DNA from 2 places in the Rhizobium sp. CFBP 8752 genome. Region 1 is predicted to be linked to the other one. Evidence: predicted binding sites of a transcription regulator. Region 1 holds the regulator's gene; the other holds the start of a gene.
The links. Region 1 encodes LexA, which represses DNA repair genes until DNA is damaged. Its sites were predicted from a motif close to TGTTCNNNNTGTGTTCNG; they were not measured.
Positions count from the first base shown of each region.

Region 2: the regulator LexA is predicted to act here: its motif matches at 2,674-2,691, upstream of IFT59_RS05345 (putative DNA modification/repair radical SAM protein).

Region 1 covers NZ_JACYUZ010000001.1:1,762,781-1,766,992, forward strand. The annotation lists gene kdsA (3-deoxy-8-phosphooctulonate synthase) at 44-889, opposite strand; gene IFT59_RS08460 (VOC family protein) at 894-1,769, opposite strand; gene lexA (transcriptional repressor LexA) at 1,962-2,681, shown strand; gene IFT59_RS08470 (ComEC/Rec2 family competence protein) at 2,662-4,212, opposite strand, start outside.
Region 2 covers NZ_JACYUZ010000001.1:1,110,160-1,114,371, forward strand. The annotation lists gene IFT59_RS05330 (3-deoxy-manno-octulosonate cytidylyltransferase) at 1-791, opposite strand, end outside; gene IFT59_RS05335 (glycosyltransferase) at 862-1,914, opposite strand; gene greA (transcription elongation factor GreA) at 1,978-2,454, opposite strand; gene IFT59_RS05345 (putative DNA modification/repair radical SAM protein) at 2,697-3,929, shown strand; gene IFT59_RS05350 (UdgX family uracil-DNA binding protein) at 3,929-4,212, shown strand, end outside.

The sequences.
Region 1 (4,212 bases):
ACGCGGATTACAGTCCAGTCAATTCGGCGGTTTTTCGACGCCGTCAGCCTTTTGCGATGGCGTCGAAGGCCAGCAGCTTTTCCAGAAGGCGCGGCATGTCCTTCAGGTGGACCATGTTCGGACCGTCGGACGGTGCGTTGTCAGGGTCTTCGTGGGTTTCGATAAAGACGCCAGCAACGCCGACGGCGACGGCTGCCCGCGCCAGCGTTTCGACAAATTCGCGCTGGCCGCCGGAAGAACCGCCCTGGCCGCCGGGCTGCTGCACGGAATGGGTTGCGTCAAAAATAACGGGGCTTCCGAGAGCCGCCATGATCGGCAGCGAGCGCATGTCGGAGACAAGCGTGTTGTAGCCGAACGAGGCACCGCGCTCGCACAGCATCACATTGGGATTGCCGCTTTCGAGGAACTTCGCCTGGACGTTCTTCATGTCCCAGGGCGCCAGGAACTGGCCCTTCTTCACGTTGATCGCGCAACCCGTCTTTGCGGCCGCGACGAGCAAGTCCGTCTGGCGCGACAGGAAGGCGGGGATCTGCAGGATATCGATCGTATCCGCCACGAGAGCGCATTGCTCTTCAGTGTGAATGTCGGTCAGAACGGGAAAGCCGAATTCCGTCTTCAGATCGGCAAAGATCGCCATCGCGTTGTCCAAGCCGATGCCGCGCTTGCCGGAGATCGACGTGCGGTTGGCCTTGTCGAAGGAGGATTTGTAGACGAGGCCGATGCCGAGTTTCTTGCAGAGTTCGACAAGCGTGCCGGCGATCATGAACGCATGATCACGGCTTTCCATCTGGCAGGGACCGGCAATCAGCGAGAGCTTTGCCGTGTTTGAGAAAACGACTTTCGAACTCCCCTCGCCCACGGACACTTCAGAATTGACGGAGACTGTCATTTCACTATTCCTCGAAACCGAAAACCACACCTTGCCCCGGGGCTGCCGACACGATCACGCGGCCATCCCTGCGGATGAATGCGACGTCATTAGCAGCAAGGGTGATCTCTGTCACGGCGAGATCGGTGGTCTTGAAGATGATCCCGCGCGCAGCGAGGCGCGACGATAACAAGGGCTTCATCGAAGACCGGAACTCGTCGCTGAACGTGTCGTTGGATTGAATGCGGATGCCGGCATTGGCAGCTTCGATCCGCAGACCGTCTTTCCCTTGCTCGGGTTGCGTCTCGAACACGGTTTCGAAAAGCGGCAGAAACTCCAGCGGGTCATCTGCAGAAAAGACGATCTCTCGAAGGCCTGTAACGGCGTTTGCGTGCTCATCAAGACCACCGCGATCTGCCGGTAATGCGGCCATGCGCTGGCAGGAAAACAGCAAGATGTCATCGACCTCGGGGACTGCCGCGAACGCCAGACGGAATGAGACTTCGCTCTCCCCACCATCGGGCAACTGCATCGGGCGGGAGAACTGAAGCATCTCGCCCGCAGACATGTACCCGTCCACAAAACGGCTATGATCGGCCGCTGCATCCTGCGTCCCGACGACCACCGCCGATAGACCTTCCCTTTTCCGCTGGCCGCGAAAGCGGATGTCGCGATCGGTGAACACGTTGCCTCGTTTTGCCGCAAGCGAGGCTTGCCGACGGTTCACAATGGCCAGTGGCTCGAGGTACGAGCCATCCGCGAAGAATATGCAGGCATTGGCTGTGCCGAAAGGGTGAACACCTTCAGGTGCCACAGTAAAGCCGAGAGCGGTCAACCTCCCCCGCGCTGACGCCAGATCTGCAACGGGCAGAACCAAATGATCGACTGACTTGTTACCCACTTACACCCCCAAAGTCTTATTCCGCAGAACATTGGCTATCGCGGGAAACTCGGCAAGTGCTGCGCACGAACTGAATACGTGATCGAACGCTGAAATGAGACTATTCTTGAGCAAAAATTTGGGGCTTGCGGAACACAGATAGAACATATAGCGTCCGTTCTGCATTTGTTTCCAATTCTGAGGGTCCCGTCCATGCTGACACGCAAGCAACAGGAGTTACTTCTGTTCATCCACGAGCGGATGAAAGAATCAGGCGTGCCGCCGTCGTTTGACGAAATGAAGGACGCTCTCGACCTTGCATCGAAGTCCGGCATCCATAGGCTGATCACCGCGCTCGAGGAGCGTGGCTTTATTCGCCGTCTGCCGAACAGAGCACGCGCGCTCGAAGTGATCAAGCTGCCTGACGCCTATGTGGCGAACCTTCATCCGCGACGGGGTTTTTCTCCCAGTGTCATCGAGGGAAGCCTCGGCAAAACGCAACCGGTCGTCGCTCAGAAGCCGGCGCCGGTCATGGCGGACAATCCGTTCTCGACAAACATTCCGGTCATGGGTCGAATCGCTGCCGGCGTGCCGATCTCCGCGATCCAGAACAACACCCATGACATCGCCGTTCCGATCGAGATGCTGGGTTCCGGCGATCATTACGCGCTCGAAGTGAAGGGCGATTCGATGATCGATGCCGGCATCCTCGATGGCGATACCGTCATCATCAAGAATACCAGCACCGCAAGTCCAGGCGATATCATCGTTGCCCTGGTCGATGAGGAAGAAGCGACCCTGAAGCGGTTTCGCCGCAAGGGTGCCTCGATCGCACTGGAAGCGGCAAACCCGGCTTACGAGACCCGCATCTTCCCGCCCGACCGGGTGAAGGTCCAGGGCAAGCTTGTCGGCCTTATTCGCCGCTATCATTAAGAACGGTGTCATCCCGGAGATGCGCAGCAACAGCCTCCGGGATGCCAAAGTCGAGTTGTCGCGTTCGCCAGTCATAGAACCGGTGGACGGTCCACGGACGGCTTGAGGTCTGTGCGCTGTCTCGCATTGCCGCCGTAATCTTGATGTCTGGCGCTGTCGCGTTCGGAATAATGGTGATTTCCAGTGCGCCAGTCCGGCGCAACGTCCGCCCGCTGAGAAGCAAGGCGCCGGAGCGGCAAGTATCGAAGCGTGCGCCGGGCGAGACGATGATCCGACCGACATCGCAGGCAAGACCGGTGTATCGGTTGTCTTCGACGGTGACGATCCGGATGTCCTGAGCAGTCTGCGCCGCGCACAGGATTTTCGGCAGACAGGCGAATCGTCCGGGCTTCAATGCTTGAAGAAAACCCCTGACATATTCGATTTCCCGGCGCGTCAAATCCGGTCGCGAATGTGGTCCAGGTGGTCTGTCATCGCTTTTCGCAAGGCTGGCACCTCGCGCTGGTTCCGAAGAGGCAAGAACCGGCAAGGCGAGCGGTTGTTCTCCGGTCTCAAGCACCAGCGCTCGCCGCCATTGATCGTAGATAAATCCCGGCGGTCGGGTTCGATTGAGGGTGATCTTGTCATCCTGGATCAGTCCCACTGACGCGCCGTCTTCGGATATGACGATATCAGGCCTCGGCGCCGAGCCTGAGCGGACCGCAAAGAGCAAAGCCACCGCCATGAACAGCGCGCCTGTCAACCTCAGCGGCGTGCGCAGCAGCGTCAGAAGCAGAAAGCCTGCCGTCGCCAGAGGCAGGAAAAGCGGGTTCTGCCGGCCGATGGCAATATCGCCGCCCCATGCGGCGACGATCTCGGCAATGCGAATGACGATCCGCAGCCCCTCGCCCATGATGAACAGAACGGGAGCATCCAGCCCGAACGGCATCAGCAGCATGGCCACGAGACCTGCCGGCATCACCACGAAGGAAATGATCGGCATGGCCGCGAGATTGGCCGCGAGGCCGTAGGTGGTCAGATGGTGGAAATGCTCGATCGAATAGATCGACGTCGACGTACTGCCGATCAGCGACGTCACCACGATCCCGGCAATGAAATGCAACGTCGCCGCAATACCCGTTATCCAACGGTTGCTACCTTTTGTCTCCTCCTTTCCTTTCGCGAAATATCGCGTCCAGAGGGCGAACCCTGCCACCAGTGCCGCGGTTGCCGCAAACGACATCTGGAAACTCGGACCCAGAATCTCCGACGGCGAGATGGCGAGGATGATGATTGCCGAAAGGGCGACGTTGCGAAGGCTGATGGAGGGTCGATCGACGAGCACGGCGACCAGCATCACCGCCATCATGATATAGGCTCGCTCGGCGGAAACCCCGAACCCGGAAATCAGGTAATAGGCGGTCGCCATGACAAGCGCACCGAACGCGGCAAACTTCTTGATCGGATAGGCCTGCGCAAAGCCTGGAAACAGCGACAGGACGGAGCGGACGCCGACGAAGAAGATACCGGCTGCCAGCGCCATGTTGAGGCC
Region 2 (4,212 bases), 650 kb from region 1:
ACGCGAAGCGGCATGGTGATCGTGATCAGCTTGCCGAGGTTGCGGTTGCTGTTTTCCAGCCGTTCGGAAAGGACCTGGATGGCGGCAAACACAAAGTTGCTGTTGTCGATATCGGGGAAGTGGCGCGACAGCGCCTTGTAGGGATTGAAAGCTGTTCTTCCTGCCATTTCGAGCTTGTCGCTGTTGGCGAGCAGTTGCAGCACCGACTGTTCGAACGTCCAGTCGTGGATGTGGAACATCTGCCACTTGCGGCTGCGGCGTCCCGAGAAACCGCAAAGCACGACCTTCGCCTGCGGCACCTTCTCGCAGAGCCAGACCGAAAGCGCGAAGCCGGAACTGGCGGTATGGTCGCGCGGGTAGAAATCTTCGAGGTAGCTGCAAAGGTCGATGGCACCTGCTGCGACGCCGCCGAACTCGGCCGGTTCCGTCACCTGTTCCATCGTGGCGGCGCGCATGCTCATGACGCCGGTAAACCCGGGGCCCGGCAGCAGGGCCAGCACCTTGTCGAGAGCGTTGTCGTAGAGCAGTTCGGACCCGACGCGGCTCGTGCGTGCCACCAGCAGCGAATTGCGCGTGAACGGCGTTTTCAGCACCTTGCTGACGTAGTTGAAAAAGACGAACAGCGTCGTTTCCGGATAGGCGGCGTGGATCTCGTTGAAGTTCTGCTCGTCACTGTTGGCGACAAGGACGATGTGGGTATAGCCGGCGAAAAACTGCTGCCAGTCTTCCTCGCTCATAAGGCCGCTCGTCGTCGGTCTGTGCTGCGCCATCCCGGCAGAAAGTTCCGTCATTCGAAGCGTCCTCCATGCAGATGCGGGCAGAGCCGGACCGGTTGCGTGGCACCGAATGCCTCTGAAGTTTTCATGGTCTGGTCTCTAAAAGCGTTTCGTAGATTTCCGCCAGACTGTTGGCTTCCTTTTCGATGGCGAATGCGACGCGCACATGCTCGCGACCGCTCCAGCCCTGCTGGCGGGCCAGTGCAGGGTTTTCGAAATAGGTGCGCAGCGCATCGCGAAGCGCCGTGTAATCGCCGGCCGGAACAACCGATCCCGTCTCACCTTCGACGATCATTTCGGAATAGGCGCCGGCATCGCTTGCAACGACTGCGGTTCCCGATGCCATCGCCTCGAGCGGCGTCAGTCCGAAGCCCTCATTGCGGGACGGCGCCACATACAGAGACAGGCGACGGTACCAAGGTTTGATGTCGTCTACTTCGCCCATGAACAGGATGCGATCTGTCAGACCGCTCATGGCGACATCGGCTTTCAACGCATCGCCGAAAACCTTGTTGTCCGGCGTGACACGTCCGCAGACGACGCCCGTCCATTCGGGATAGGACGGCAACAGTTCGATCAGGGCGCGCACGAAAAGGTCTGTGCCCTTCTGATGCCGAACGCGCCCGAAGCAGCCGATCAGATGCTTGCCGAAACCATCTGCCGGGGAGGAAGGGTCGGATGGGCCGGAGGGACGGAAGAGATCGAGATCGACGCCGTGGTGCACCACCTTATAGGGCACTTTCAGGTATGAACCCGATCGTGCAGACGTCGCGACGACCGCATCCATCTTGCTGATCAGAAAACGCGTCCAGGCGGAATGGGTTCGCTGCGCGGCGGAGGTAAACAAGAGCTTCAGCGGCATCCGCAGCACATCGCGCATGAAGAGGCCGGGCAGCATCTCGATATTGCGGCGGGCATGCCAGACACGGGCGCGCCGCCCTAATGGCGGTGACCACAGCGCGGCAAGGTCGGCATAGCGGATGTGGGGAAGGTGGGAGGGCAGGCCGGGCCCGAGGACCGCGATCTTCTGACCCTTTGCCCTTTGCACCGGAATTAGTTGGACGATCGTGGACGTCACGCCGGAGAGCCGCTTCTTGAAGTTCGGCGCGATCACTTCGATATCGGATATATCGACCACGGAGCCGGGAGCGATACCGCTGCCCATCTCCGTGGCGACTTCGCCAGACGTTTCCACGAGCGATCAGCCCCAGGAGATGGCGAGGATCTCGTAGGCCTTGGAGCCGCCAGGGGCGACGACTTCGATGCTGTCACCCTTCTCCTTGCCGATCATGGCACGGGCGATGGGTGAAGAGATCGAGATGCGGCCAGCCTTCACGTCGGCTTCCTGATCGCCGACGATCTGATAGGTCTTTTCCTCTTCGGTATCTTCATCGATCAGCTTGACGGTTGCGCCGAACTTGATCGTGGAACCGGACATCTTGGAGAGGTCGATCACTTCGGCGCGGGCCGTGAAATCTTCCAGCTCGCCGATGCGGCCTTCATTGTGGCTCTGGGCTTCCTTGGCCGCGTGGTATTCGGCGTTTTCCGAAAGGTCACCATGGGCGCGCGCTTCCGCAATCGCTTCGATGATGCGGGGACGCTCCTCCTGCTGGCGCCAGCGCAGTTCTTCCTGCAACTGGGTAAACCCCTTCGGCGTCATCGGTACCTTTTCAACCATTTTCTTGTCCTTAAGGCGCATGTCCGCGGATGCCGCGGACACAAAAAGAAACAGGTTCCGGAGCGGTAACTTCGGAACCATCTGCAGCATCTGAATTTAGGGCATCATAACAGAATTTCGACTGCTCCCGCTAGGAAAATCGAAATGTTGTCAGATGCGCCAGCTGGAGTTGAATGAATCAAACGTCCCTCGATTTGTCAACGGGTTGACGCAGTCGTAAAGAACATATAGAGAACGCACTAATGAAGAAGTCGCTGAAAGAACGGTTGGCGATCCTGTCGGACGCTGCCAAGTACGACGCCTCCTGCGCCTCCAGCGGGACATCAAAGAGAGATTCGTCGGTATCCGGCGGATTGGGTTCGACCGAGGGGTCCGGCATCTGCCATGCCTATGCCCCGGATGGCCGCTGCATCTCGCTTCTGAAAATCCTTATGACGAATTTCTGCATCTACGATTGCGCCTACTGCATCAATCGTTCCTCCAGCAATGTCGAGCGCGCCCGGTTCACGCCCGAAGAGGTTATCTGGCTGACGCTGGAATTCTATCGGCGCAATTATATCGAGGGTCTGTTCCTGTCGTCGGGGATTATCCGCTCGTCCGATCACACGATGGGCGACATGGTACGGATCGCGCGGGAATTGCGGACCGTTCATAATTTTCGCGGCTACATCCATTTGAAGACGATCCCGGAAGCGTCGCAGCAGCTGATCGAGGAGGCGGGGCTTTATGCCGACCGTCTGTCGATCAACATCGAACTGCCGACCGATGCCGGGATCAGCCAGTTTGCGCCGGAAAAGCGGCCCGCCAATATTCGTCGCTCGATGGGCGATCTGCGCCTGAAGATCGAGGAAATGCGCGATCCGACGCTGCAGACCAAGCGTCGCAAGCGGTTCGCGCCTGCCGGCCAGAGCACGCAGATGATCGTCGGGGCAGACGGCGCCAACGATGCGACCATTCTTGGGACGAGCGCCAGACTTTATGGCAGCTACAGCCTGAAACGCGTCTATTACTCCGCCTTCAGTCCGATCCCGGACTCGTCGAAGACACTGCCGCTGATCAAGCCGCCGTTGATGCGCGAGCATCGGCTCTATCAGGCGGACTGGCTTTACCGGTTCTACGGGTTCGAGATCGGCGAGATTACGGCGTCCACGGAAAACGGCATGCTGGATCTAGACCTTGATCCGAAGCTTGCCTGGGCGCTCGGCAACCGCGACAAGTTTCCGGTCGATGTGAACAGGGCGGACAAGGAGACGCTGCTGCGGGTGCCGGGTTTCGGGACCAAGACCGTCGGAGCGATCCTGTCGTCGCGCAGGTTTCGCAAGCTGCGGCTGGAGGATTTAAAGCGGCTGAGCGTGTCTCTGAAGAAGGTACAGCCCTTTATCACCTGCGAGGGGTGGACACCGCGCAAGCTTGCCGACCGGGCCGATCTGCGATCCATGTTCCAGCCAAAGCCGGAGCAGCTGTCGCTTCTATGATGTACCGAGTCTTGTTGCGGGGGAGAGGCGATCTGACCGAGTGGCGCGATGCTGCGCGTGCCTATCTGGCGGCCGGCATCGCACCTGATCGCGTCGAGTGGCGCACGATGGACGACACGGACGGATTGTTCGGGCTGGACGGCAACCAGTTGCCTGCGCCTGTCGACAAGCCGGTGACGCAGGGTGTTCCTCCAGCCTTTCTGAAGCTTGCCGCCTCGGTCATCTGCCATTCCGATCCGACGCGGTTCTCGCTTCTCTACCGGATGCTGTTTCGCATGGCGCA